2 regions of the Macrococcus equipercicus genome follow, and region 2 is predicted to be linked to the other one. Evidence: riboswitches for the same ligand, from Rfam matches in the RefSeq annotation. Region 2 holds a riboswitch; the other holds the start of a gene.

Region 1 (15,464 bases), 370 kb from region 2:
TAATATAATCACTGGAGACTATGGCAGAAGGGAGATAACGATGAAATATTTACATTATTTGATAGCCTGTCAGGAACAGGATCTCGAAGCGATGAAAACCATTCTTGCTAGCGACGCGAAGCTGACCATCATTTCAGAAGATGGTTCAGAGTTTAAAGGAGATTATCATCATCTGATACATTCTTTAGGTGATTATTTCAGTACTGAATGTGTATGGGATTTTGATGTGCTCCACCGGGCAGAGCGTCGGCACGAGGAACTCGTGGTAATTAAGGCGACACGGGAAAATGTCACGACGCAGAAGAGCGGGGCGTATCTCTGGCTGCTGACGTTTGACACAAACAAGATAGATCATTATTTGAAGCGTGTGTATGTTGAGGTCATCAATCCTTTAAAAGCTGAATGATAGCGCGTGTCTGGTTGCTGCATTGCTGTAGCAGGAGCGGAGCTTTCCAGAAATAGCTGTTATATCAAAAAATCTTGATGAAAGAGCAGAGGTTTAATTATGACATACTTGCATATGCTTATGGCATGCCAGCATCAGAATATTGACGAAATAATGAGTATGATGGATGAAGAGACCCGGGTGCACATCATCCGGCAGGACGGCTCTGAACTGAAATTGTCTTATCATGAGATCAGTAGATGGCTAGAGCCGATATTCGAAGACAATCATACATGGGACTTTGATCTGATCCATAAGACAGAGCGCAGCGATGAAGATATCATTATCGTCCATGCGAGCCGCGAGAAGGAAGCGGGTCAGGAGACGAGTGAGTCATTATGGATAATGACGTTCACTGAAGAGGACGGCCATCATTTGCTGAAGCGCGTCTATGTGGAGAAATTGAAAAGTTTTGATTGATGAACATGCGCCCGAGGCTGTCCAAACGAATATCACCGGACTATTCGCGGGAAACATGGTGTATACAAAACAACCTCCGATTTCGCTCTGAAATCGGAGGTTGTTATTATTGTATGCTTTCTGCTTGTTTCACTGCATCCGGGATATCCAGTTTTTTCAGTTCGTTGATCTTGTCGAATGTCGTGACGGCGTTGTTAGACACAGTTGTGTTGTCGTTTGTCAGCGTCAGCTTATTCGTGATATCTTCGATCTGCTTGTCTTTATTGAACATCACGATGATGGAGCCTTGAATCCCGGGGTATTTTTTTTCGAGTGCGTTGATGGCTTTTCGGTTCTCTGTCGTGTTGCCAAACAATGCTTTATATTTCTTGTAGTCACTGAATGTCTCAGTTAACGTATAGCCGTTGTTTTTCTCATACTTCGCACCTTTCAGCTGGTCGATCAGCTTGAACTGAGAATTGTAGAGCAGCGGTTCTGTCTGTGAGACCATCTGAGAGCCGACGTAAGTCGAAGCATCGATCCATTGGTTGTTCTGTTTCAGCACTGTCTTCTTGTCATAGACGTAAAAGACGGTGCTTTCTTTGTTATCTTTTATTGTTACTTTCTGGTTATGCTGCTCATCAATCATCAGGCCGAAATCAATGACTGACTGGTTGCTGCCGTCGTTAATGTTGTTTTTATAAGTGGACGCATAAGAATTGACGTTTTTAGCAGCTGCTTTGGCGGCTTTGATCAGTGACGTCGTATTAGTCACTTTGTTCGTATGGTCTGTTTTATTCGTTGTTTCTTTGTCATGGCCGCACGCAGTCATGACAACAGTAGAAGCGAGCAGTGTCGCAAGTAGTTGTTTTTTCATGTGTTCCTCCTAGTGATTGGCTGCGGGTTTCCTTCTGCGTTTCAAAGGATCCAGCAGGCGTTCGATAAAGCCGAGGATGATATCAGCAAGGACGGCCATAAGAGCCGTCGGAATAGCACCTGCCAGTATGATAGCCTGGCCGCTTGTCGCGTTAGTTCCGCGGATGATAATATCACCGAGGCTTGGTGCACCGATGAATGAACCGATAGCAGTGACACCGATTGCGATGACCAGTGCAATGCGGATGCCGGCGATGATAACAGATAAGCTCAGCGGCAGCTCAATCATAGTCAGCTGCTGGCGTTTTGTCATCCCCATTCCGCGGCCCGCATCAATGATATGGGCTTCCACCGAACGGATGCCGGTGTACGTGTTTTTGATGATCGGTAGCAGTGAATACAGAAATACTGCTGTGATCACTGTCGTCCTGCCAAGTCCGAGCGCCAGCATCAGTATCGCGAGCAGCGCAATTGCGGGCACTGTCTGAATGATGTTCGCGATGGCGATGACCGGCCCGACAAGTCTTGAATGCCGGGCAATCCATATACCGACCGGGATACCGACAATCGCGCCGAGTACAACGCCGTAAATACTGATCAGAAAGTGGTCGAGGAACAGCTGGAAGACGTAATGATAGTTGTCACGGAAATAAGCAAAGAACTGCTCGAATATGTTAAGTTTCTCCATCAGTTTTGTCCTCCATCGAAGTAATGATGCTGCTTCAAATATTCCTCGGCAACGACTGCAGGCTCTTTAAGGTCGTTATCCACTTCATAGTTCAGCTTCTGCATCTGTTCAGTCGTGATTGTGTTCTTCATGCGCTGCAGCAGCTTTTTCACTTCTGGATTCTTCTTCAGCAGCATGTTGTCAGCGACAGGGTTGGCATCATAAGGCGGGAAGAAATGCAGGTCATCCTTTAACACAACGAGGTCATAGCTCTGAATTCTGCCGTCTGTCGTATAGCCGAGCACGATGTCCATCTTGCCGGCCTTGACCGCTTCATAGACGAGACCAATCTGCATCGGCTTCGTATCAGCAAAAGCGAAACCATATTTCTTTGTGAACGCTTCATAGCCGTCGCCTTTACGTTTCATCCATGAAGAATCGACGCCTGCTTTCAATTTCGGCGCATATTTTTTTAAATCACTGACATTTTTCAGATGATATTTCGCAGCTGTTTCTTTTGTCACCATAAAGGCATAAGTGTTTTCAAAACCATAGGAATCAAAATAAGTCTCGTTGAATCGTTGCTTGAACGCTTTCGTCACAACTTTCCGTGCTTTCTTAGGGTCAGTGATGGGGTCCATACCAAGTGGTCCCGTCAGATCGGTCCCTGTATAACGGGCGCTTGAGATGTTGGCATCACCATTCAGCATCGCCTGATGGACGACTGTTCCTGAACCTAGATTGTTGATGATTTCGACAGGATCGTCTGTCTCATGTTCAATCAGCAGGCGGATCATGTGCGCCAGTATTTGACTCTCTGTCGTGTAGACAGAGGCAATCTTGATCGTCTCCTTCTGCTGATTACCGCAGCCGGATAGTAGAACGAGGCAGGCGAGCAGAGTGATTATATATCTCTTCATCTTATCGCTCTCCTTTATTGATAGTCAGGCCGGTCGGCGTCACCCAGCGTTCAACAAGTGCCAGTATACCGTCTATAATGAGTGCCAGTAACGTGACGATCACAGCGCCGGCAATAATCAGTTCGGGCTGATATAAGTTCAGACCGTTGAAAATAAAATCGCCGAGTCCGCCGGCACCGATATAGGAAGCGAGTGTCGCCCAGCTGATGGCATAAACGGCTGACAGTCTGATACCGCTCATAATGACAGGTATCGCGAGCGGGAACTCGACTAGACGCAGCAGCTGGTCTGATGTCATGCCCATGGCACGACCTGCCTGAATCGCTGTCGGGTCAACGGCTTTCACACCGAGATAAGTATTGTTCAGTATCGGCAGCAAGACATATAAAAACAACGCGATGACCGCAGGCAGTGTACCGATGCCGAAGAACGGAATCATCATCGCTAAAATGGCAAGCGAAGGCACGGTCTGCAGCACGCTGGTCAGTGATAATACAATTTTTGCCGTTCTCTTTGTATGGGTCAGCAGTATGCCGAGCGGAACTGCGATAATGACTGCTGCTAGAAGAGAGAGCAGCGAGATGGACAAGTGTTCCATCGTCTTTGTGAGCAGCTCTTCTTTATTGTGCTGGATAAAGTCAATCATCGTTATTCCTCCTCAGTACCCCAGATCGTGTCATAGACGATGTCCACTAAGTTGGCACGTGTAATAACGCCGACGATATGCTTCTTGTTGTCAATGACAGGAATGATGCGGATGTTACGCTTGAGAATCGTCCGCACTGTATCCTGCAGCATGACACCACTTCTAACGGAATATGTATCCGTGCGCATGATCTGTGACAGGCTCTGGAATTTCGTATGGGAGACGAGCAGGTCTTCAATGTCGACATAGCCGAGCAGGACATTCTGGTTGTCTGTGACAAACAATGTATCGACGCGACGTTCGCGCATCACCTCAATCGCCTCGTTGATGGATTTCTCGGCAGTGATTGTAATCGCGCGGACCATCGCTTCATCAACTGTACGGACGTTAGGACGGTCCTGAATCAGACGGTTCTCACCGATGAAGTCACGGACGAAGTCGCTGGCCGGATGACTCAGTATATTGTTCGGTGTATCCAGCTGGATGACTTCACCGTGACTCATGATGACGATGCGGTCCGCCAGCTTGATCGCTTCGTCCATGTCGTGTGTGACCATGATGAATGTCTTATTGAATTTGACCTGCAGCTCTTTCACTAAGTCCTGCAGCGTGTCACGTGTAATCGGATCAAGTGCACCGAACGGCTCATCCATCAAGATGATTTCCTGGTCGGCAGCAAGCGCACGGATGACACCGATACGCTGCTGCTGGCCGCCTGATAGCTGCGCCGGGTACATATCGAGGTAGGACACTGGCAGGTCAACAAGTTGGATTAATTCCTCAGCTTTTTTGTTCTTCTCTTCTTCAGACCATTTAAGTAGTTTAGGGACGAGCGTGATATTGTCTCTGATTGTCATGTGAGGAAGTAATCCAATCTGTTGAATGACGTAGCCGATGCTTCTGCGGAGCGTCACCGGATTCATCTGCTGGATATTTCTGCCGTTCAGCAGTATTTCACCGCTTGTCGGTTCAATCATGCGGTTGAGCATTCTCATAGCGGTCGTTTTACCTGAGCCGCTTGTCCCGATAAAAGCGATGAATTCCCCTTTATTGATTGTCAGATCAAGATCGGAAACGGCTTTTTTACCACCCCGGTATACTTTGGAAACATGTTTGATCTCTAGCATAAAATCCTCCATTATCGCTTTGAAATTTATTGGTGATTCATAACTATATATCTTATCATAAGAATAGGGTAATAGATACGTACGAGCAACTAAGAAGATATGAAGGAGCGCACTATGAAAATCGCAGTCATCGGTGGCGGCATTGCAGGCTACCACGTGATCAACTATTTAATGAAAAGCAAGCAGCAAAAGCGGATAACAGTGACATTATTCGACGACAAAACTCATCTTGGGCGCGGGCACGCATTTCAGGAAGATGATCCGGAGCTTCTGCTGAACTATCCATCCAATTTGATATCACTTAAAAAGAATAAGCCGGATGACTTCTATCAGTGGGTCAAAACGCAGTCACTCGAAGACATCCGTGAGGAAGGGGATAATAGAGATGAAGAAGGAAATATCTACTTTTCGCGGCGGCTGTTCGGTGATTACGTCCAGCACAAAATGCAGCAGCTTACCGCTAATAGCAATGTAACTGTCATTACAGAGCGCGTCTCAACTGTTAAAAGAACAGGGCGGCGCTGGACGCTGACGGCAGGAGATAAGGCTGAGCAGTTTGACTATGTCTTTTTAGTGCCTGGTCAGCTGCCGGCGCTGGACCCGTACAGATTGACAGGAACGGCGGGTTATATCGACTGGCCGTATCCTCTTGACCAGCTCGCAGTACATCCCGATAAAACATATGCTGTCATCGGCAGCGGGCTGTCCGGGCTCGACTGCATCCGCTATTTGACGGACAAAGGTGTGAACACGGTCACAGTGGCTTCACGAAGCGGTCAAGTACAGGCGGTCCGCGGTCAGATGAAGACGTACCGGTTTAAATACTTTACGACAAAGACGTTTGATAAAATCAAGCGGAAACATAACGATCAGCTGCCGCTCGAGGAACTGATTCATGTCTTCAAAAAGGAATGTGACTACCAGGGCGTGGACTATGCGCGCTGGTTTAACGTGAACCGCAGCCGACCTAAAGAGGCATTGAAGCATGATATTAGCAGCCATAAGGAAATCGGCGGGATTCACAGCATCCTTTACCAGATGCAGCACCACGGCTTTGAACTGTGGCCGTACATGACGCGCCGGGATAAAGCGATATTTTTAGCGGAATATGAGCCGCTGCTGAAAGAAAACATGAATCCGATGCCGGAGTCGAGCGGTGAGGAACTGCTCGCACTGCTTGAGGACAACCGGACAGTGATTAAGGGCGGTCTGCATCACGTCGAATACAAGTACCGGAAATACCGGCTGCAGTATGAAGACGGTACAGAAGACCGAGTGCATTACGTCATCAATGCGACAGGACCGGCGAAGCATATTCACGAGACGGACGCCGGTGAGCTCGTTGAAACACTGCTTGATGACAGTCTGATCGCTGAAAATCCATACGGCGGCATCCAGGTCATGCCGCATGATAACCGCGTCATCAGTCCGAAGTACGGAGTCATGGATAATTTGATGGTGCTCGGTCAGATGACAGGCGGCGTTAACTACGGCAATAACGGTGTCTATGAACTGCTGCTTGAGGCGAAGCGGGTCGTTAAATACTTTTACAGTAGGCTGTAATCGTGATAAAAAAGAGTTATGACCGATAAATGTCATTTATGCATCATAACTATGAGGCAAGTGACAACCATCGATGATTTATGACCGATAAATGTCATTTATGCATCATAACTTGACTAATAGAGGAGGCAATCTTATGCATCGACAACCTATCAAGGCATTATGGACAGGACGGCTGGATAGTGAAAGTGATGAGCGTCACTTCAGATATTTTCAGACGATTGATTTAAGCGGAGAGAATACGGGCGCACAAGTCGCGCTATTAGGCTACGCAGTGGACGAAGGGGTCCGGCTGAACAAAGGACGGCAGGGTGCTGTAGAAGGTCCGGATGCGATTAAAACAGCATTTGCCGGACTGCCGGTCATCGCAGGTGCAATGGTCAGTGATTACGGCAATATCACTCATGACCATGACACCCTCCTTGAAACTCAGCAGGAACTGGCAGCTGAAGCCGCAGAACTGCTGCAACGTCATCAGCTGACTTTCCTGCTCGGCGGCGGCCATGACATCGCTTATGCGCAGTATTTAGCTGTCAGACAGGCGTATCCCGGCAAGACAATCGGTGTCATCAACATTGATGCCCACTTTGATACGCGCCATGAAGCGCAGTCGACGTCAGGTAACAGTTTCAGTCAGATCATCGAGCAGGATGATGAGGCCGGCTACTTAGTGCTCGGTATTCAGCCGAGCGGCAATACGCAGGCGTTGTTTGATTATGCGGAACGTCACGATATCAGCTATGTGCTCGCAGAACGCTTTAATAGCGGTGTGCCGGATGAGGTCGTGTCACAAATACAGCAGTTCATCGATAGTTATGACGTCATTTTGTTCACTATATGCATGGACGTCATCGACAGTGCCTTCGCACCGGGCGTCAGTGCACCTGCTGTCCTCGGTTTGTCGTCCCACGTCGTAGCAGAGCTCGCCGCTACTATCGCATCATGTGACAAAGTCAGCTCAGTCAGCATCGCTGAGATGAACCCGGTATATGACATTGACAACAGAACGGCGAAACTCATCGCCTATTTGATGAACCACATGATCGGCAAAAAGTTTTCGTGACAGCAGGTTATTCAAACATCCAGTAATGCTGGCATAATTCAATGAGAGAAAGGACGCGTGCTGCGTGCTTTCTCTTTTTTAAGTAGTTGAGGTGGATTGTCCGGCTGATCTTCGGTCGTATTCTCAGGGCGTCAAGATGTGCTGTGCTGTAAGACTGGTAGTAAAACCTCGGGATGACCGCAAACCCCATGCCGCGGTGGACGAAGTTCGTCGCCGCTTCGAAGCGGTCCACTTCCATGACGATATTCGGTCTGACGTCAAGCCGCACGAAATAATCATCCAGATGTTTTCTCACTTGATAGTGCTGGTTAGGCAGAATGAGCGGCAAGTCCTTGATGGAAATAGATTTTGTATTGAACTGTCCCATCGGCGCCAGCAGAAAGTACTCTTCTTCGTAAAGCGGGATAGACGTCACATCTTCATGTCTGATTTCTTCGTTTGTAATGGCGATATGAGCATCATAGTTCAGCAGCATGTTCACCGCGTCCTGCAGACCGAGCACTTCATTCACCTTATAGTGCTGCTCGTCATACTGCTGCCGGTGCTGCTGGATGACAGCGGACATCCACTGGCTCGTCGACTCAAGGAGCGAGATGGTAATCTTCGGTGTCTGGCTGAAGCTCAGGTCGTACATTTTTTCGACCGTCTGATGATACTGCTGGACGAGCTCCGTCGCATAATGATAGAAGAGCGTCCCTTTTTCTGTGATTTTCACTGCTTTCGTCGTGCGGGTCAGCAGCTGGTAGCCGAGCTCATCTTCCAGCTTCTTGATGGAGGCAGTCAAGGATGGCTGGCTGATATGCAGCAAGTCGGCCGCTTTCGTGAAACTATTTTGTTTGACGACTGTTATAAAGTACTCCAATTGCAGAATTTTCAATCAACTACGCGCCTTTCATAGTTTTTAGTTATTAATAAATAGATTATTGATATTAGTTATCTATAGATTAGCATAATATAATGAGACGTGTAAGGGTGATGATAAAAGGAGCGGATATCAATGAGAAACATTAGAGCGAAAAAAGGTCTTGAAATCGAATGTAAGGGCTGGGAGCAGGAAGCGGTGCTTCGTATGCTCTACAATAACTTGGATCCTGAAGTGGCGGAGCATCCTGAGACGCTTGTCGTCTATGGCGGTATCGGCCGTGCGGCGAGGAACTGGGAGAGTTTTGATGCGATTGTTGAGACGCTGAGAAACCTCGAGAAAGACGAAACGCTATTAATTCAGTCCGGAAAACCGGTGGCTGTCTTCAAAACACATGACGAAGCACCGCGTGTATTATTAGCCAACTCAGTGCTCGTACCGAACTGGGCAAACTGGGAGCATTTCCATGAGCTCGACAAGAAAGGGCTGATGATGTACGGCCAGATGACTGCAGGCAGCTGGATCTACATCGGCTCGCAGGGGATTGTCCAGGGGACATATGAGACATTCGGGGAACTTGCGAACCAGCATTTCGGCGGGCAGCTGAACGGTACAGTGACACTCACAGCAGGACTCGGCGGAATGGGCGGCGCGCAGCCGCTCGCGGTCACAATGAACGGCGGTGTGGTCATCGGTGTTGACGTCGATGAATCACGGATCGACAAACGGATTGAAACGCGTTATACAGACGTCAAGACACATGACCTGGACGAGGCGCTGCGCATGGCGGAAGAAGCACGTCAGGCAGGCACGCCGTTATCCATCGGGTTAGTCGGTAATGCGGTCGATACACACAAAGCTATTTTAGACAAAGGCTTCAAGATTGATATCATCACTGACCAGACAAGTGCCCATGACCCGCTGAACGGCTACATTCCACAAGGCTATTCGCTGGAAGAGGCAAAGGCGCTGCGCGACGCAGATCCTGCGAACTATGTGAAGTTAGCTAAAGCGTCGATGGCGAAACACGTTGAATATATGCTCGAGTTCCAGAAGAACGGTGCAGTTGCCTTTGACTACGGCAACAACATCCGGCAGGTGGCTTTTGACGAAGGCGTGAGTGATGCGTTCAACTTCCCGGGATTTGTACCGGCGTACATCCGACCGCTGTTCTGTGAAGGTAAAGGACCGTTCCGTTTCGTCGCATTAAGTGGTGACCCGAAAGACATTGCACGTGCAGACGAAGAGATGAGAAAGCTGTTCCCGGATAACGAGAAGTTATTGCGCTGGCTCGATCTCGCTGAGGAGAAGATCGCTTTCCAAGGACTGCCTGCTCGTATCGCATGGCTCGGTTACGGCGAACGGGTGAAGATGGGTCTTGCGCTGAACCGCCTCGTGCGTGACGGCGAAATCTCTGCACCGATTGTCATCGGCCGGGATCACCTTGATTCAGGTTCGGTGGCAAGTCCTAACCGCGAGACAGAAGCGATGCAGGACGGCAGTGATGCGGTCGGTGACTGGGCGGTGCTGAATGCGCTCGTCAATACAGCGGCAGGCGGCTCATGGATTTCATTCCATCACGGCGGCGGTGTCGGTATGGGTTATTCACTGCACGCCGGCATGGTTGTTGTGGCGGACGGTACCGAGAATGCAGAACGACGATTGGAGCGCGTGCTGACGACTGACCCGGGCATGGGGGTTGTGCGTCATGCAGATGCAGGTTACGATATTGCTGTTAAGGTCGCCGTGGAACGCGGCGTTCATATTCCGATGATTACAGGGAAAGGTGATCACAATGAATGATTTAATCATCCAGAACATTCAGGAGCTTATTCTGCCGAAATCGACAGACCGACCGCTGAAAGGTCGTGAACTCGATGAGCTGACAATCGTGGAGAACGGCACCGTTGTCGTGAAAGACGGAAAAATCGTTTATTCAGGGCCGCATACAGAAGAATACGAAGCCCATGAGACAATTGATGCGACGGGCAAAGTAGTCTCTCCTGCATTGATTGATGCACATACCCACCTCGTTCACGGCGGCTCCCGCGAACATGAGATGGCGCTGAAACGTCAAGGCGTGTCATACCTTGAAATATTGAAGCGGGGCGGCGGTATTCTCTCGACGGTCAAAGCGACGCGCGAGGCGTCAGCAGAAGAGCTGTTCAAGAAAGCAGAGTACAACTTGCTGACGATGATTCATCACGGTGTGCTCGGCGTGGAAAGTAAGAGCGGCTATGGTCTTGACCGTGAGACGGAGCTGAAGCAGCTGCGTGTATCCCACAGACTTGCTGATAAATATCAGCTTGATATGAAGCATACGTTCCTCGGGCCGCATGCCGTGCCGGCAGGAAGAGGCGGAGAGGAATTCATGCAGGAGATGATTGATTTCCTGCCGGAAGTGAAGGACTATGCAGATTTCGCGGATGTCTTCTGTGAGACAGGAGTCTTCACCATTGAAGAATCCCGCCGATACATGCAGGCAGCCAATGACCTCGGCATGCGGGTGAAAATCCACGCAGACGAAATCGACCCGCTCGGCGGACTTGAGCTGGCCATTGAACAGCATGCCATCTCAGCCGATCATCTTGTAGCAGCGAGCGAAGAAGGCAAGCGGCAGCTGCACGACAGTGATACAGTCGCAGTACTGCTGCCGGGGACGACGTTCTACTTGAACAAGGACAGCTATGCCGATGCGCGCGGCATGATTGATAATAACGGTGCTATCGCTATTGCGACCGACTTCAACCCGGGCAGCTGCGTGACGAACAACCTGCAGATGGTCATGGCGATCGCAGCACTCAAACTGAAACTGTCACCGAACGAAATATGGAACGCAGTGACAGTCAACGCCGCTAAAGCCATCGGGCTGGACGCCGGCACCATCAATACAGGTGACAGAGCGAACATCGTCATCTGGCATGCACCGAACCATCAGTACATCCCGTACCATTACGGCGTGAATCATGCCGAGAAAGTCATTAAGGACGGTCAAGTGATTGTGAATCACGACTTGGCACTTAAATAATCAATAAAGCCATGTCTCCTGAGCTGGAGACATGGCTTTTAAATTTGGGGCGGGTCATCGGTTGCATTCGCGGCATGATTCCGGTACCATTGACTTGTCAGTCTATGATTGACAGACAAGTTAATAACATTCTTTCGGGGCAGGGTGAAATTCCCAACCGGCGGTAAATCTTTGATGAGCCCGCGACCCTTTATCGTTGATAAAGGCTGATTCAGTGCAAAGCTGAAGCCGACAGTTACAGTCTGGATGGGAGAAAGAATAAGACACCATTATCGTATGGTTTATTTGTGCTTGAAAACTATAACTGAATGGTCTTATTTGTGATACCAAAATTTAAGCGCCCGCTGCTGCGGGCGCTTTTGTTGTTAAGGAGGAGCAGATGTATATTAACGAAGCATTCAAACTCGCTCAGATGACGAACGGTCAGACGGGCAGAAATCCCGCGGTCGGCTGCATCATTGTGCGGGACGGCGCCATCATTGGTATCGGCGCGCATCTGAAGGAAGGTTCCAGTCATGCGGAAGTGCAGGCACTCGCTATGGCAGGTGACGCACGCGGTGCCACGCTCTACTGTACGCTTGAGCCGTGCAGTCACTACGGTCAGACGCCGCCGTGCACTGAGGCCGTTGTCGAGGCCGGCATCAGCCGCGTCGTCTTTGCCGCACGGGATACATCGCTTGATAACACTGGGATCGCTTACATGGAAGCGCACGGCATAGAAGTCAGTCATGAACCACATGATGACATCACGGAATTTTACGCGCCGTTCTTTCAGGCGAAAAAGGATTCTGCCTGCTACGTCACGGTGAAGCTTGCGGCGACTCTTGACGGCAAGCTTGCCGATGACAGCGATTCGAGCAAGTGGCTGACGAACGCAGACTCCCGGACTGACGTGCACAAGCTGCGGCATACGATGGACGGTGTGCTGGTCGGCAGGCGGACTTATGAGCTGGACCAGCCGAAACTCGATGCCCGTCACGTCAGCGGGAAAAAGCCTGCGAAGATTATCATCTCGAGGTCAGGTGATGTCAAGCTGCACGCGGCAGACATCGACTCAGAACAGCGCATCATTATCATCACAAGCCGCGAGCTCGAGACGACGGCTGAAGTCATTGTGACTGATGATCTGTCACCTGGTCATATTACGAAGCTGTTGTATAAGCACGGCATACGCCGGCTGCTCGTCGAAGGCGGCAGCAGCGTTATCACAGCATTTATTGAACACGATTGTTTCGATGAAGTCGTCCTCTATTATGCCCCGAAATTGCTGGGCGGCACTGAACGCAATCGTTTTTACCATACAGAAGAAAAAGAGCTGTCAGCGCTCAAGCAGCTGGAACTTAAAAGTGTCGATGTGTTCCAGCATGATGTCAAGCTGACTTACAGAAAGGGGCAGAACGATGTTCACAGGAATTATTGAAGCAACAGGGACCATCAGACGCATCACCGGCGGACGAAGCCTGAAGATGACGATTGAATGTCCCGCTATTCTCGGTGACGTCAAACTCGGCGACTCGATCGCTGTTGACGGCACGTGTCTGACAGTGACGCACTTCACGGCCGAGACCTTTGATGTTGATATCATCACCGGCACTTCAGACCGCACGAAATTCTCCGCGGTGCAGGCCGGGTTCACAGTGAATCTTGAACGCGCATTGATGCCTTCAAGCAGAATGGGCGGTCATTTTGTCACGGGCCACATTGATAAGGTGGCCAAAGTGATGAGGACATTCCGACAGGACAATGCGACCGTATGTCATATCAGTCTGGCGCCGGATGATCAGCCTTATATTATCGATAAAGGCTCCATCGCTGTCGACGGGACATCGCTAACTGTCTTCAAGCTTGCGCCGAATTATTTTGAAGTGCAGCTGATTCCTGAGACGCAGCGGCAGACGAAACTGATGCAGTTGAAGCCGGGCGATGCTGTGCACCTTGAGTTCGACATGCTCGGTAAATATGTGCTGAAGCAGAAGGAGAGAGTCTGATGTTTGATTCCATTGATGAAGCACTGAGCGCGTTAACAGCAGGCCGGCCGATTATCGTCGTGGATTCTGAAGACCGCGAAAATGAAGGTGATCTGCTCGCTGTCACCGAGTTCATGCAGCCGGATGTGCTGAACTTCATGATCAAAGAAGCACGCGGTCTCGTCTGTGCGCCGGTTTCCCGCGCGATTGCTGAAAAGTTCAGTTTACTGCCGATGACCGTGACGAATGACGACCCTCACGGCACGGCGTTTACAGCGAGCATCGATCACGTGATGAGTACGACCGGCATCAGCGTTGCTGAACGCTATGACACTGTGCGTGCACTGCTCGGCGACGGTGCAGAGAAGACATTTAATTCACCAGGTCATATCTTCCCGCTCATCGCAAAAGATGACGGCGTGCTGGAGCGCCAGGGCCATACTGAGGCATGTGTCGACCTCGCCCGGCTGTGCGGCGCGACACAGACAGGCGTCATCTGCGAGATCATTAAAGAGGACGGCACGATGGCACGGCGCGATGACCTCGTTGACTTCAAGCATAAGCATGATTTGAAGATGATCACGATTGATGCGCTGGTGCATTACCGCAAAGTGACAGAGCCGCTTGTGACAAGAGAAGCGGTCGTCGATATGCCGACCAAGTACGGTCATTTCAAACTGTACGGCTTCCAGGAGCTTTATTCAGACAAAGAGCACGTCGTCTACATGAAGCCTTACACCGGCATACCGGACGTCCGCATTCATTCGGAATGTCTGACGGGTGATGTCTTTCATAGTGAGCGCTGTGACTGCGGCATTCAGCTTGAGCAGGCGCTGCATCACATCGAGACGCACGGCGGCCTCGTCATCTATCTCCGCCAGGAAGGGCGCGGCATCGGTCTGATCAACAAGTTAAAAGCATACGAGAAGATCGAGCAGGGGATGGACACGGTGGAAGCGAATCTCGCACTCGGGTTCGAGAGCGACATGCGTGACTACGCAGTGGCGGCGTCTATACTGCGGGACCTTGACATCTTGTCAGTCAATATCATCACCAACAACCCCCGGAAGATCTCAGGACTGAAGGCATACGGCATTGATGTCAGAGTGCGTGTGCCGCATCAGTTTGTCAGCAACGTGAACAACAGAAACTATTTAACGACGAAGAAAGAAAAATTAGGCCATTTACTGGAGGAGAAATTAATATGAAGTTTGATGCGAAGTTAACAGGTGAAGGACTTAAAATAGCAGTGGTCACGGCAAGATTCAATCATTTCATCACAGACCGGCTGACGGAAGGGGCAACCGATACGTTGATCCGTCATGGTGTCCGTGAAGAGCATATCGATCACGTGCTTGTGCCCGGTGCGTTTGAAATTCCGTTCGCTGCCCAGAAACTCGTCAAGAAGGATTATGATGCAGTTATCACGCTCGGCTGTGTCATCCGCGGCGCTACAACACATTATGATTACGTCTGCAGCGAAGTGGCAAAAGGGGTTGCTAAAGCGAATGAGTCGGGCACACCGGTCATCTTCGGGGTGCTGACGACAGAAACGATAGAGCAGGCGATTGAACGTGCCGGCACGAAAGCAGGCAACAAAGGCGGTGAGGCAGCAGTAGCCGCGATTGAAATGGCGAACTTGAATCAACTGCTGAGCTGATGCGTAAAAACCAATAAAAAAAGCAGCCGAGGCTGCTTTTTATTTGCTGTTTTTAGCTGCGGCGATCAGCGTGATGGCTGCCGCAATTCCTGCGCCTGCTGCGATTCTTTTATTGACAGCCGGCGTGAAGATGGATTTCGTCACCAGCTGCAGGTTCTGCGGTCGTTCTGCCAGGCGGCGCATGAAGTAGCCGTACCAGTCCTGGCCGAACGGCACATAGACACAGAACTGATAGCCTTCA
Region 2 (15,464 bases):
CATCGCCTTTATTTTGACGACGATTGTGATGAAAGGCATTGTCCATTATGAGGACAACTTCTTCTATACGGATAAAAATGGCCGTGATGCGGTCGCAAGCTATCACCTCCCTGCGCTGATCACATTTAAGGATGCGATTCCTGTCAATCCGAATGGTGATAATCAGTGGAAAGAAACGAAACATTTTATGACCGGTATTGAAGTCCCGCCGGTATTGAACGCACAGAAATTAACGACTGTGCTCTGGTCGATTATTATCGGTTCGATTCTTTACGCGCTGATTCGCCTGATTGCAAGAAGGACGATCTTTTCGATGGTCAAACCACTGACGACCAAAGTTTCACTGCCGATGATGGATGAAATCGGCTACCGCTCAGTCATTATCGGCTTCCCGCTGTTTGCGCTAGGCGGCATATTATTTGCAAGCATCTGGGCTCAGATCGCCTGGAGCAGATTCTGGGGCTGGGACCCGAAAGAAGTATGGGCACTGATTACGTTCCTGTTCTATGCCATTTTCCTGCATTTAAGATTAGGACGCGGCTGGGAAGGCAAGAAATCAGCATGGCTTGCAGTAGTCGGTATGGGAATCATCTTATTTAACGTCATTGCGGTAAACTTAATTATTGCAGGGCTGCATTCATACGCCTAGAAAAGGATGTGTCATATGAAAGAGAGAATTCTGATTGTAGATGATGAAGATAGAATTAGAAAACTTGCTAAGATGTATCTGGAACGGGAAGGCTTTGAAACCGTGGAAGCAGCAGATGGTGAACAGGCACTCGAGCTGGCACTGGCGAGCAACTTCCACTGTATTTTACTGGATATCATGCTGCCCGGTATGGACGGCATGGCAGTCTGCCGCAAAATCCGGGAGGAGAAGTCGACGCCGATTATTATACTGACGGCTAAAGGCGAGGAGAACAACCGGGTGGAAGGCTTTGAGATCGGCGCTGATGATTATATCGTCAAACCGTTTTCGCCCCGCGAAGTAGTGCTGCGTGTCAAAGCGATTTTAAGACGCTCACAAAGTTCCCTGTTCTTTCAGCATGACAGTCATGCCAAAGATTTAATAGTATTCGACTCCCTCGTCATCGATAATGATGCCCACCGGGTGAGCGCAGAAAACAAGGAAGTCAATCTGACACCGAAGGAATATGAACTGCTGCTCTTTCTGGCAAAGTCACCGGACAAAGTCTTTGACCGTGAACAGCTGCTGAAAGAAGTATGGCACTATGAGTTTTATGGTGACTTACGCACAGTGGATACGCACGTCAAGCGACTGCGTGAGAAGCTGAATAAAGTATCCCCGCGGACAGCCGAGATGATTCATACGGTATGGGGCGTGGGCTACAAATTTGAGGTCAAAGACCAATGAAGTATTTAAATAGTGTCGTCATTAAACTGTGGTTAACTATCATTTTGATAGTGACTACAGTTTTAATTATATTGTCGATAGCACTCGTCAGTTTCTTCAACGCTTATTTCATTTCTGAGACGGGCAACAACCTCTATCAGAATGCCACTAAAATAGAACAGGTGCTGATGAGCCGGCACAATCAGCAGGATTCACTGGACTATGCCAAGGAGCTGATTGAGAACCCGGCCGGACTGATCATCATTAAAAGTAAGGCTGCACTGACGAAACCGTTTGATGACCCGCTCAAACAAATGATGGTTGATCAAGTGCGGACGAACAAAGATTACAAGAAGGTGTTTGAGCAGGAGCAGCACGTGACAAAGACTATCAATGTCCAGTATCAAGGAGAGCTGCACCGCTATATTCTGCTCGGTTTTCCTTCCCAGGCTTTTAATACGAACGGTGCGATCATCCTCTATCAGGATATCAACTCCATCTCGGACACCATCCAGTACATCTGCCTGATTATCCTCATCGTCACACTGCTGCTTATTATTTTGACGACGATCTTTGCCTTCTTTCTGTCGACAAGAATCACGAAGCCGCTGCTGCTGCTGAAAGACTCGGCCTTCAAAGTGGCACGCGGTGAACAGACCGGCAGACTGGATACGCAGTCGAGGGATGAGATCGGTGAACTGACGGTCGCTTTCAACAAGATGGAACAGGACATACGCCGCAACATCAGTTCCATCAAAGCAGAACGGAACGTGCGGGACAAACTGATTGACGCGATGGCAGACGGGGTGCTCAGCTACAATCTCGATATTGAAGCGCAGCTTAAAAATCCGATGGCCGACCGGTTTCTCGCCTTGATAGACGACGAAGCGAAAGCAGTGCTCACTGAACGGTTTAATGCAGTGACGACACTTGAACAGACGGAGACTTATTCAGTCACCGCGCACCATCATCACTTTGTCATCATCATCTCACCGGTGAAGACCAACCAGAAAATCGGAGCCGTTGCTCTCATCCGTGACATGACTGAGGAATATCAGAATGATGAGATGAAGAAGCGGTTTATCGCGAATGTCTCCCATGAACTGAGAACACCGATTCAGATGCTGCAGGGCTATACAGAAGCACTGCTCGACGGAATCGGTGAGACAAAGGAAGAACGCGATGAATTTCTCTATATTATTCTCGATGAGAGCAAACGGCTGAACCGGATGGTCAACGAGCTGCTCAACGTAGCCCGCTATGATGCCGGCAGCAATGAAATGCTGCTGGAGGATGTGCAGGTGAAGTCATTGTTTGACAAAGTTGCGACGAACTTCAACCAGCGCTTGAGCGACAACGGTGTCCAGCTGACTGTTGAAGTGGATGATGAGCTGCACTGGAGGATGGACTATGACAAGATGATCCAGGTGCTGACCAACTTAATAGATAACGCCATCAGGTACACGCATGCCGGTGACAAAGTTATGCTTCAGGCAGCCGGGGATGATGTGCTTGAGATGATTGTCATGGACACAGGTGTAGGTATAGCGGCGTCGCATCTTCCTCATATTTTTGACCGGTTCTACAAAGTGGATGCCGCAAGAACGCGAGGGAATCACGGGACAGGGCTCGGCTTGTTCATCGTGCAGGCCATCGTGCAGTCTCACGGCGGGACGATTACTGTGGCCAGTGAAGCAGGGCAGGGGACAAAATTCATGATTTCAATACCAAAACATTGATTTTTTATTGGTTTTTGATATGATTAGTGATGGACTTAAGTCCAAAATAATTAAATATTCATCTTCGGGGACGGTGAAATTCCGTACCGGCGGTTATAGCCCGCGACCTGTCATCGTATGATGATGGCTGACTTGGTGGAACTCCAGGGCCGACAGTAAAGTCTGGATGGGAGAAGATGGAGGGAACACATGAATATCGTCATGTTTATTTGTGATGCCACCTCCTCATTCTCGGATGAATGTAAGGAGTTTACCATGGCAAATATTCATAAGACAAAACGGCTGATCTTGATCAGTCTATTAAGCGCAATCAGTTTCATCTTGATGTTCATCAAATTTCCACTGCCGTTTCTACCGCCTTATTTAACGATTGATTTCAGTGATATTCCGGCACTGCTGGCATTATTCACTGTAGGACCCGCTGGTGCACTGGCTGTAGAAGCGATTAAAAATATTCTTAACTTCCTGTTCACTCCGGCCGATCCTGTCGGTCCGGTAGCGAACTTTTTAGCAGGTGCATCTTTCCTGCTGAGCATCTACTTTGTGTCAGGACGGCAGCTGAAGCATCATCTCGTACCTGCTTTTTTAGTGGCGACACTTGTCATGGCAGCTGTGATGAGCATTTTGAACTACTTTGTGCTGCTGCCGCTTTACGGCATGATCATGAATCTTGAGGATATCGCGGCGAACTTAAAAGTTATCGTGTCTGCAGGAATTATCCCGTTCAATGTCGTTAAAGGGTTAGTTGTCTCAGTCATTTTCATGCTCATCGCACGACCGCTGCTGCCACTGCTGCGCAGACGTTTTTAACATCATACTTGATAACAAACTAACATGACATAACAGAGCCGGCATTTGCCGGTTCTTTTTATGGAAACAAACACTTGCAATTGAATCGCCTATTGATTATGATATATCTTATTAAATATATCGGAATTGTAGGAGGTAAACAATTGATCTGGACAATTATTAGTGGTTTAATCGTAGGTGCACTTCTCGGTTTTGTCATGCAGCGGACAAGATTCTGTCTGACAGGCGGCTTCAGAGATATGTACGTGCAAAAAAGCAACAAAATGTTTTATGCGTTACTGATCGCCATTACCATTCAGAGCATCGGGCTGCTGATCTTATCAGCGGCAGGTGTCTATCAGCTGAGCTATGAAGCATTTCCGGTCGTCGGAACCATCATCGGCTCGTTTGTTTTTGGTGTTGGTATTATTCTTGCAGGCGGCTGTGCCACAGGAACATGGTACCGTGCAGGTGAAGGGCTGATCGGCAGCTGGATTGCCCTCTTCATGTATGCTCTCAGTGCATCAGCGACGAAATTCGGATTCCTGAAACCGGTCCTCGACAAAATCAACAGCAAAACAGTCGTCAGCTCTAGTATGACGGAAACGACAGGCATTCCATTCTGGGTGTTCGTTGTAGTGCTGGCAGCCGTCACGTTATTCTTTGTGAACCGTTCACTGAGTAAAAAGTCAGCCGCTGTTCCTCAATTGAAACAGCGCTACACAGGTATAAGACATTACTTGTTCGAGAAGCGTTATCATACATTTACAGCAGCGGTCGTCATCGGTTTGATCGCACTACTTGCCTGGCCGATGAGCATATCGACTGGTAGGGTCGGCGGTCTCGGCATCACGACACCATCAGCTAAACTGGTTCAGTTTATTACGACAGGTAATGTATCACTGCTTGACTGGGGCGTATTCCTTGTTCTTGGGATTGTCGCCGGCTCATACATCGCTGCTAAAGGGTCACGCGAATTCAGATGGAGACTGCCGGACATTAAGACGATCAGAAACAGCGTCATCGGTGGTGTGATGATGGGATTCGGCGCATCTATGGCAGGCGGCTGTTCTATCGGTAACGGTATGGTGGCAACAGCAACGATGTCATGGCAGGGCTGGCTGTCCTTAGTCTTTATGATCCTTGGCACCTGGTTTATGAGTTACTTTGTATTTGTCAGACCGATGCAGCAGTTTAAGAAATCAGCAAAAACTAAAGCGGTCGCGCAGACTGCCTAATAGACAGGAGAAGTTATTATGGTACACGAATTAGGGACGGTTGGGATGGTCTGTCCATTCCCGTTAATCGAAGCTCAGAAAAAAATGGAGACACTAGCAGTAGGTGAAGAACTTAAAATAGATTTCGACTGCACGCAGGCAACAGAAGCCATTCCGAACTGGGCAGCGGACAACAACTACCCGGTGACGAACTATGAGCAGCTGGATGATGCGTCATGGACCATCACCGTGCAGAAAGCTTAGTTTAAGAAAGTGATTGTCATAAAAAAACGGATGGAATAATAGATTCCATCCGTTTTTTATGTGGTTATTCGAATTTAAGTGCATCTCCGTCGAATGATTCATCTGCTACTTTAATAGAATCGGTCGGACATCCTTCAAACGCATCGATCATGTCTTCTTCCAGTTCTTCAGGAACTTCTTGAGTCCCTTTGTTGTCATCGAGGATTACAAATGCAATGCCTTCATCATCATAGTCATATATATCGGGCGCAGCGGCACCACAAGCACCACATGCGATACATGTATCCATATCGACAATCGTATATTTACCTGCCAAACTATTCGCCTCCTTACATAAAAGTGCTACACTATCAGTACATACTTATTTTAGAGATTCATTCCTTATTTTTCAACCTATATTATTCGGAGGAACCAATGAATTCTGTACTAGCACTGGCGGCAAAAAAGAAGTTTCAGTCAAAAACGGATAAAAGTTTCATTAATATATTGACCGGCTATAAATCCCACCAGACGTATTTCGATGCTTTAATGCAGGGGATGATGCCGTTCTATCATGCTTTTCCTGAGCTTAAAGCACTATTGACTGAACAGGATGGGGCGGTGGAAGATTATATTTTCTATCCTTATTTCTATGATTCCGCTGCACTGACCTTCCAGAGTTTGAGGCTGCTGACACAGTCGTTGTCCGCCTATGCCGGGAAGTTGACGACGTTTTATCCGGTCACCAATCATCTTTATGTGCAGCAGCAGGTCAAGCACTGTTTTGCTTACTACAAAAATCATCCTGATGAATTTAAAGCGGAACTTATCAGTCTATACGAACAGGTCGAACAGCAGCTCGGCGCATGCTGCAGCTTCCTGCTGCTGCCGGACGGATGCGGACAGCATAGTAGCAGGTCCGAACTGACGACCCGGTTTCAGCTGCCTGCAGACGCACTGGAGCTTGTACTGCTGAAGGAGTTCAATCTGCTGACCGAGCTCATCCGACAGCATCCGGTGCTGTCTCCTCTCTACATCCGGCTGCCGCTTCACAGTGCCACTGAGAAAACAGCAGCACTGCTCAGCGGGCGGCTCACCATTCAGCAGATGGCTGCTGCCCGCGGGGTTAAACATCACACTATAGAAGATCACCTCATAGAGATGATGATTAAAGATTATCCGTTTGACTGGCAGCGCTTCATCAGGCCGGCAGAGGTCGGTGAAATTCGGGCGCTGTACGACAAGCATGCTTTTGAACGGCTGAAGCCTTACTTCGAAAACTCAAGTATCGATGATTACTTCAAGATTAAGCTTGCCATCTGTCTTGTAATTAAGGGGGAATATAATGGACCAGAAGCAGATTCTTAAGCAAATATACGGCTTCCAGACGCTCCGTCCCGGGCAGGAGGCTATTGTTGAGGCAGCGAACCGCGGCGAGGATATTCTCGCGCTGCTGCCGACAGGTGGCGGCAAGTCACTCTGCTATCAGCTTCCTGTCCTGACTGTCAACGGCAGGGCGCTGGTCATTACACCGCTCGTTTCATTGATGGAGGACCAGGTCGCAGAGCTTAAACGGCTGAAAATCAAAGCGGTGTGCATTCACAGCCATCTTGATATCCGGGAGAAGCGGATGATTCTTGATCGGCTCCAGCAGTATCACTTCATCTTCTGCTCTCCTGAATGGCTTGCGACTGATAGAGCGCGCGCCTTTATCTCTGCTGTTGATTTCACCCATATCATCATTGATGAAGCGCACTGTCTCTCTGAGTGGGGTTATGATTTCAGGCCGCATTATCTGCTGCTGAACGAATTGCTGGATTATTATGCCGGCGTCCAGGTGATAGCCCTGACAGCGACTGCTAATGATAAGACCATTCATGACATCCAGCATCTGCTGCACCGGCGCCTTCATGTCATCGACAATCGAACGGTCAGAGAGAACATCTTTTTGAAGGTGCTGCCTGCGCCATCTGCCAGGAAAATGTCGCTGCTGAAAGAGCTGCTGTGGTCTGCCGGACCGTCAATCATCTACTTCTCTTCAAAGCGGATGTGCGATGATATCCATCAGCAGCTGACAAGTGCGGGTTTCAAGGGGATGACCTATCATGCTGATATGAGCTATGAGGATAGGATGGGCGTGCAGCTGTCCTTTCAGAATGACAGCATCCAGTATGTCTGCGCCACCAGCGCGTTTGGCATGGGAATCAACAAGAAGAATATCAGAACGGTTATCCACTATCATGTCCCGAAGTCGATGTTTCAATACGTGCAGGAAATCGGCCGGGCGGGGCGTGACGGTGAGCAGTCCCAGGCCATTCTGCTGTTTAATGCAGAAGACCTGAATATTGCCTACAGATTTCTTGAAGAAGACCGGGTGACAGAACAAGACCTGATATTATATCGGGACAATATCCGGCTCAGTGAAGAGAAACAGGAGTCTATCTCGATTCTGCTCAGACGATTTTCGTATCAGGAACTTGAGCGGCTGCTGACACTGGAAACCGCCGTCAAATATGAGGCGCTGCGGGCGATGACTGAATACGGGGCAAAAGACCATTGTCTGACCAGCAGGCTTTATGATGTAGAAGAAGGGTGCCGACATTGTCAAGTCTGTGTCGGTGATCAAGCGTTCAGCTTCCAGACGGTGCTGCAGCAGAAAACAGAGCTCGGCTACAAGGAATACATTAATTCTTTGTTTCCGGCCTAGTAGTGCTTTACTAATAAGTCTTTCATTGTCTATAATAAATAATATATTTATATAAAGAATAAGCAGGTGAGAACATGTCAAAAGATGATTTTAGAGATGAATTTGAAAAAAGCAGACAGCCTATCGAAAGACAGGAAGATGTGACAGAAGAGCCGACGGTGACGTCTGATGCGCAGGCGGATGACACGCAAGGATTTCTGAAGCGTGGTGTGTCCAGAAAGAACCGTTCAGCAGAAAGACGACGTCGTGTCGAACAGAACGAAGATGAACCGGCGGAAGAAAGAGGAAGAGACAAACGGCGTAAGCGCAACGCGGCAGCCGGTGAAGCGGATCAAACAATCAGCCGGACGACATTTGTTGCCGGTGCCGGCAGCACGGCGGAACAAAGTGCAGAAGCGGATGCGGTTGAGCCGACTCCTGTCGAGCCCGTCGCAGCAGAACATGAAAGTGATGAAGCAGACGAGCATAAGCCTGCAAGCAAGTTGATACCTCTGTTAGCGGCTCTGTTAATCTTAATACCGATCATACTGCTGATTGGAATGTATATTAACAAGCAGATCAACGGTCCAAAGCAGGATCAAGTAGCGGTCACTCAAAATAAAGAGCAGTCTACAGAAGACAAAGCTGCGACGAAATCAAAGGCTGAAACGACAGACACAGCTCAAGAGCCGGCGACGACAGAAGCAGTAACGACAGAAGCACCGATGACCGAAGCAGCAACTGAAGAAGTGACGACAGAAGCACCAATGACAGAAGCACCAACGACAGAAGCACCGATGACCGAAGAGATGACCGAAGAAGTAACAACAGAAGTACCGACGACGGAAACGCCGATGACAGAAGTAGCAACTGAAGAAGTAACAACAGAAGCACCGACAACAGAGGTGCCAACGACAGAAACACCGGCTTCCGAGAAAGTCACAACTGAAGATAGCCATCATACAGTAGCAGCGACTCACGTTGTAGGCGCCAACGAGAATTTATACCGCATTGCCATTAAATATTATGGCAGTGGTACACCTGCAAACGTAGAAAAGATTAGACGTGCCAATGGCATTTCAGGCAATGCAATCGGGGCAGGACAGACATTAGTCATACCTGAATAGTAAGCAAATTAGGGGGATGGATATGTACTTAAAAACGATTATGATACCAAAAGGCAAGTGTTATGTGGCAAGTCCTGACGATTCTGTCAGATCAGTGCTTGATAAGCTGGAGCATTACGGAATTGACGGCATGCCGGTAGTAGGCAGCGGTACTTATTTCGGCACAGCGACACAGTTTGATATTTTCAGACATTTCTTCTTCATGAAAGATAGAAAAGGTAAGGACGATTTTCTGGATAATACGAAGATTAAAGACATTTTGACACTTGATAAATATAGTGTTAAAGACGACTCATTATTTGAAGAATCATTTTTGTCACTTCAAGATTTCCCGATTCTAAGTATCATCAATGACCGTAATGAATTTCTCGGTGTAGTCACACGCTTTGATGTTATGGAGCAGTTCAAGAGTGCATTCGGCATGAACCGTAAGGGCGTCCGTATCGCCATCACTTCCATCGATGCAGAAGGCCGTATTAAGCGTCTGGCGCAGGCAATGCAGAAATTCAAAGTGAACGCCATTTCATTTGTTACATTTGATGAGACAGATAAGATGCACCGCCGTATGATCATTAAAGTAGAATCAGATAAGGACATCAAGAAATTTACAAAATACTTAAAAAATCACGGATTTAAAATCCTTGATATTCAAGAAGACTAAGGAGCTCGTTGCTGAGCTTCTTTTTTATGAGGAAGGTGTAATCATTTGAAAGTAATTGAAAGTATTATTATCGGAGCAGGGCCGTGCGGTATGTCAGCAGCAATCGAGCAGAAAAGGCTGGGGATTGATACGCTGATTATTGAAAAAGGGAATGTAGTGCAGGCAATCTACAACTATCCGACCCATCAGACGTTCTTCTCATCCAGTGAGAAGCTCGGCATCGGGGACGTACCGTTTATAGTCGAAGAGCATAAGCCGAGACGCAACCAGGCGCTTGTCTACTACCGTGCGGTTGCAAAATATTATGACCTGGACATCCGTATTGAAGAGACCGTGCTTGAAGTGACACGACATGACGACGGCTTCCGGCTGAAAACAACTAAGGACACGTATCAGTGCCGCTACTTGACGATTGCGACAGGTTACTATGGTCAGCCGAACACACTTGAAGTGCCGGGTGCAGAGCTTGCGAAAGTCCATCACTATTTCAAGGAGGCACATCCGTACTTCAACAAGAAAGTAGTAATCATCGGCGGCAAAAATTCAGCAGTCGATGCTGCAATCGAACTGGAGAAGGCAGGGGCAGAAGTGACTGTCATTTACCGTGGCGCTGCGTATTCAAAGAGTATTAAGCCATGGATACTGCCGATATTTGATTCACTCGTCAAAAACGAAAAGATTGAGATGCATTTCAATGCGCATGTTGAAGAAATTACTGAAAACATCGTCATCTTCTCAGCGGAAGGTAACACTTATGAGCTTGAGAATGATGATGTGTTTGCGATGATCGGTTATCATCCTGACTATTCATTTCTGAAGGCAGCGGGCATCGAGCTTGTGACCAATGATTACGGTACAGCGCCTTACTATGACCGCGAGACGATGGAGACGAATGTAGCTGATTTGTTCATCGCAGGCGTCATCGCTGCCGGAAATGATGCGAACACCATTTTCATCGAAAATGGTAAGTTCCACGGCGGTCTTATAGCGGAAACCATCAATAAGAGGAGAGCCGTTACCGGCTGAAATAAGTGGTCAGTTTCTCACTGTGCAGACCGTTGCTGAGTGCAACAATCAGCTTCAGCCGGGCTTTCTGACCGTTCAGGCCGTTCGAGAAGATGACTCCTTTCTGATGAAGCTCATAGCCGCCGCCTTCATACTGATAGTTATTGCTGACGATGCCGTTGAAGCAGCGTGAGACAAGGACGACTGGAATATGCTGGGCAAGCAGTTCGTTCAGCCCGCTGAGCGCACTCGGCGGCAGGTTTCCCTGCCCTAGTGCTTCAATGATGACGCCGTTATAGTGCGCTTCACTGAAGAAGCGGAGCAGTTCTGCATCCAGGTCGGCATGTGCTTTAATCAGTCCGACTTTAATGGATTCATCGACTTTGACGAGCGGCTGATGCCTCACCGGCAGATGATGGAAGTAAATGTTGTTCTTTGTAATAATGCCGAGCGGCCCGTAGTTCGGGCTCTGGAAAGTGCTGGTGTTGGAAGTATGGGTCTTTGTCACGTTTTTAGCGCTGTGAATCTCGTCATTAAACACAACGAGTACGCCCTTTCCTTTGGCATTCACATCACAGGCAGTCCGTACCGCTGCGATATAGTTGTATAGACCGTCCGCACCGATTTCATTGGAGGAACGCATGGCGCCGGTCAATATAACAGGGATGGAGACATTTAACGTCAGATCCAGAAAATACGCTGTTTCTTCAAGCGTATCAGTGCCGTGGGTGATCACGACGCCGTCATAGTTATCTTCATTAATATGCAGGATAATGGTCTTTCTTAAGTCATTCATATGATGTAACGTCATATGCGGTGAGGGCACCTGGAATGGATGAATCTCTGTAATTTCTGCCAGCTGCTGTACCGTCGCAGCATTGGATACTGGGTTTTCATTGTTCGTTGTCACATAGCCGTCTTTATTTTCTGACATGCTGATGGTGCCCCCTGTATGGAGCACTAATAGCTTTTTCATGGCTGCCTCCTTATTACATTGCTGTTATTTCTATGATAGAATAAATAAGATTAAACGACAAGGTAGGTAACATGATGAATAAGATAAACATCGCAATAGACGGCCCGGCAGCAGCCGGGAAGAGCACGATTGCTAAACGAGTGGCTGAAGCACTCCGTATGGTCTACGTGGATACAGGTGCCATGTACCGTGCCATTACGCTTGCACATCTTAATAATCAGGAGACATCTTTCAAGGAGCTGGTTGGTCAGCTGGAGCTCAGACTGATCAACGATGACGGTCAGCGCGTACTGCTGAACGGTGAAGACATTACAGACAGAATCCGGGAGAATGATATCACGGAAAATGTATCGTTTGTAGCGAGTCAGCAAGAAGTCCGTGAGTTTCTTGTGCAGCTGCAGCAGCTGATGACCCGCGACAAGGGAGTGGTCATGGACGGCCGCGATATCGGCACGACAGTCATTCCTGATGCCGAACTGAAAATTTATATGATCGCCTCTGTCGAGGAACGGGCTAACAGACGGCTGCTGGACAATGCCGCCCGCGGCATCGTGAGTACGTATGACCAGCTTGTCGCTGATATTTCCGAGCGTGACCATCTGGACATGACGCGTGACATCTCCCCGCTATCAAAAGCAGAAGATGCCATCCAGATCGATACAACAGGGCTGACGATCGACAAAGTAACCGAGAGAATTCTCGCCCTTGCTGAAGAAAAACTGCAGTAAAGGCGTATCTCTTGACTTTTAAACAATATTATAAGAAGTTTAATAGGGAAGATTTATTATTAGGAGGACGAGACGATGACTGAAGAATTCAACGAAAATATGATTACTGAAATTAATGAAGGCGATAAAGTGACAGGTACTGTCCAAAAACTCGAAGATAAGCATGTAGTCGTGCATATCGACGGTGCAAAATATGATGGTATCATCCCAATCAGCCAATTAACAAGCCTTCATATCGACAAAGCTGAAGAAGCGGTTTCTGTTGGGGACGAAATCGAAGCATTTGTCACTAAAATCGAAGACAAAGAAGAAGATGGACACTATATTCTTTCTAAACGTCAATTAGATGAAGTTCAATCATTTGATTCACTACGTGAGAAATTCGAAAATAATGAAACCATTGAAGCAGAAGTTAAAGAAGTCGTTAAAGGCGGCCTTGTAGTAGATGTCGGTCTGCGCGGTTTCATTCCTGCTTCATTGATTTCCACTAACTATATTGAAGACTTCTCAGATTACCAGGGCCGTCAGCTGACACTGAAAATTGAGGAGCTGGATCAGGAGAAAAACCGTGTCATCCTGAACCATAAGGCTATTGAAGAAGAAGAGAACAAAGTGAAGCGTGCAGAAATGTTGAAATCACTTGAAACAGGTGCGGTCGTAGACGGTAAAGTCGCACGTATTACGAACTTCGGCGCTTTCGTCAATATCGGCGACGTCGACGGGCTGGTTCACATTTCGCAGATTACCCACGACCGTCTTGAAAAAGTAGAGGATGCCCTTGAAATCGGTCAGGACGTCAAAGTTAAAATCTTAAATGTCGATGAAGATTCAGAGCGAATCTCACTTTCTATTAAAGATGCACTGCCAGGACCTTTCGAAACAATCGATGAACAGTTCAAAGTGGGCGATATTGTCGACGGTAAAGTGATGAGACTTGCAGCATTCGGCGCATTCGTCGAAATCGCTAAAGGACTTCAGGGTCTTGTGCATATTTCTCAGATCAGCCACGAACATATCGGCAGTCCATCAGACGTACTAGAAGTCGGTCAGACCGTACGCGTGAAAATTCTTGATATCAACAAAGCGGATGAACGTATCGGCTTATCTATCAAAGCGACTGAAGAACAGACAGAAGACTTTGATACATCTTATTTAAGTGCTGCACAGCATGACGACGATGCACCGACTTTAGGTGATGTTTTCGGCGACAAATTCAAAAATTTAAAATTATAATAAGCCCTTATTAAAGAAGTAACGTTTCGGCGTTACTTTTTTTAATTATGATAACAATTCAAGATATGATAGAATATACAGGATATTAATTGAGAGGAAGAACAAGATTGACTAAACCAACAATAGCTATAGTCGGCCGTCCTAACGTCGGTAAATCGACGATATTCAACCGGATTATCGGTGAGCGCGTCTCTATCGTCGAAGATACACCCGGTGTGACACGCGACCGAATTTATTCCAGTGGTGACTGGCTGACACATGAATTCAATATTATAGATACGGGCGGCATTGAGCTCGGTGACCAGCCGTTTCAGGAGCAGATTCGTGCCCAGGCTGAAATTGCGATCGATGAAGCAGATGTCATCATCTTCATGACTAATGCCCGTGATGGCGTAACGCGCGACGATGAATTCGTGGCCCAGCTGCTCTATAAATCCAATAAACCGGTTGTACTAGCAGTGAATAAAGTGGATAACCCGGAAATGAGAGCAGATATTTATGAATTCTATTCGCTGGGATTCGGTGAACCGTTCCCTATCTCAGGCTCCCACGGCCTTGGCCTGGGCGACCTGCTGGATGAAGCGAGCAAGCATTTCCCTGAGGAAAGTGAAGAGGACTATGATGACAATGTCATTAAATTCAGTCTGATCGGTCGTCCTAACGTCGGTAAATCAAGTATGATCAACAGTATTCTTGGTGAAGAGCGGGTCATCGTGTCACCGGTCGCTGGAACAACTCGTGATGCCATTGATACGGTATATACCTACCAGGACCAGGAATATGTCATGATTGATACAGCTGGTATGCGTAAAAAAGGGAAAGTCTATGAAGCGACGGAACGCTATTCAGTCTTACGTGCGCTGCGTGCCATTGAACGTTCCAATGTCGTCTTAGTTGTCATCGACGCTGAAGAAGGTATCATTGAGCAGGACAAGAAGATCGCAGGCTACGCACATGAAGCGGGAAAAGCTATCATCATTGTCGTCAACAAATGGGATACAGTGGATAAAGACTCGAAGACGATGAAGAAGTTCGAAGATAATATCCGGGCGCACTTCCAGTTTCTGGACTATGCGCCGATTGCGTTTGTCTCTGCTTTACAGCGCAAACGTCTGACAACATTGTTTCCGCTGATCAATATGGCAAGTGAAAACCATAAAAAACGGGTGCAGAGCAGCACGCTCAATGAAGTAATCACTGATGCTGTAGCGATGAACCCGACGCCCACTGACAATGGCAGCCGCCTGAACATCTTCTACAGTACACAGGTCGCGATTGAACCGCCGACGTTTGTCATCTTTGTCAATGATGTAGAGATGATGCACTTCTCCTATAAGCGGTTCCTGGAGAACAGAATACGTGATGCATTTGGATTTGAAGGAACGCCGATCCATTTAATCACAAGGAAGCGTAATTAGGAGGGACTTTTAATGACAGCTATAACAGTGTTGGGGACAGGAAGCTGGGGAACAGCACTTGCGAACGTTCTGCTGGATAACGGTCATGACGTCCTCATGTGGGGTAAAACAGAGCAGACGGTCAATGAGCTGACGACTGATCAAACGAACAGTCAATATTTGCCGGGGATATTATTGAACCCGCGTATGCGGGCGACGACGGCTCTTCACGAAGCGGCTGCCTTCAGCGACATCGTCATCATGGCTGTGCCGACGAAAGCCGTCCGGGAAGTCTGCCGGAAGCTGAAT

What was found. A riboswitch is a leader RNA that binds a small molecule or an ion and turns the genes downstream of it on or off. The one in region 2 is predicted to bind FMN.
Region 1: it holds a riboswitch for FMN, as region 2 does, so the genes downstream of both, ribD (bifunctional diaminohydroxyphosphoribosylaminopyrimidine deaminase/5-amino-6-(5-phosphoribosylamino)uracil reductase RibD) here and KFV11_RS06240 (ECF transporter S component) in region 2, are expected to answer to the same signal.

What each region holds. Positions count from the first base shown of each region.
Region 1 is NZ_CP073809.1:1,570,179-1,585,642, reverse strand. Features, by position in the region: gene KFV11_RS08205 (hypothetical protein) at 41-406, shown strand; gene KFV11_RS08200 (nuclear transport factor 2 family protein) at 527-865, shown strand; gene KFV11_RS08195 (hypothetical protein) at 972-1,721, opposite strand; gene KFV11_RS08190 (ABC transporter permease) at 1,731-2,408, opposite strand; gene KFV11_RS08185 (osmoprotectant ABC transporter substrate-binding protein) at 2,408-3,307, opposite strand; gene KFV11_RS08180 (ABC transporter permease) at 3,309-3,953, opposite strand; gene KFV11_RS08175 (betaine/proline/choline family ABC transporter ATP-binding protein) at 3,956-5,080, opposite strand; gene KFV11_RS08170 (FAD/NAD(P)-binding protein) at 5,195-6,643, shown strand; gene hutG (formimidoylglutamase) at 6,780-7,706, shown strand; gene KFV11_RS08160 (LysR family transcriptional regulator) at 7,714-8,583, opposite strand; gene hutU (urocanate hydratase) at 8,704-10,371, shown strand; gene hutI (imidazolonepropionase) at 10,364-11,596, shown strand; FMN riboswitch at 11,723-11,858, shown strand; gene ribD (bifunctional diaminohydroxyphosphoribosylaminopyrimidine deaminase/5-amino-6-(5-phosphoribosylamino)uracil reductase RibD) at 11,976-13,016, shown strand; gene KFV11_RS08140 (riboflavin synthase) at 12,997-13,584, shown strand; gene ribA (GTP cyclohydrolase II) at 13,581-14,771, shown strand; gene ribH (6,7-dimethyl-8-ribityllumazine synthase) at 14,768-15,223, shown strand; gene KFV11_RS08125 (proline dehydrogenase family protein) at 15,263-15,464, opposite strand, start outside.
Region 2 is NZ_CP073809.1:1,203,355-1,218,818, reverse strand. Features, by position in the region: gene ccsB (c-type cytochrome biogenesis protein CcsB) at 1-649, shown strand, start outside; gene KFV11_RS06250 (response regulator transcription factor) at 665-1,375, shown strand; gene KFV11_RS06245 (ATP-binding protein) at 1,426-3,093, shown strand; FMN riboswitch at 3,150-3,275, shown strand; gene KFV11_RS06240 (ECF transporter S component) at 3,358-3,903, shown strand; gene KFV11_RS06235 (YeeE/YedE family protein) at 4,047-5,120, shown strand; gene KFV11_RS06230 (sulfurtransferase TusA family protein) at 5,139-5,363, shown strand; gene KFV11_RS06225 (ferredoxin) at 5,428-5,652, opposite strand; gene KFV11_RS06220 (helix-turn-helix domain-containing protein) at 5,778-6,710, shown strand; gene KFV11_RS06215 (RecQ family ATP-dependent DNA helicase) at 6,688-8,049, shown strand; gene KFV11_RS06210 (LysM peptidoglycan-binding domain-containing protein) at 8,124-9,155, shown strand; gene KFV11_RS06205 (CBS domain-containing protein) at 9,178-9,816, shown strand; gene KFV11_RS06200 (YpdA family putative bacillithiol disulfide reductase) at 9,862-10,842, shown strand; gene KFV11_RS06195 (asparaginase) at 10,832-11,797, opposite strand; gene cmk ((d)CMP kinase) at 11,872-12,525, shown strand; gene rpsA (30S ribosomal protein S1) at 12,601-13,758, shown strand; gene der (ribosome biogenesis GTPase Der) at 13,866-15,176, shown strand; gene KFV11_RS06175 (NAD(P)H-dependent glycerol-3-phosphate dehydrogenase) at 15,189-15,464, shown strand, end outside.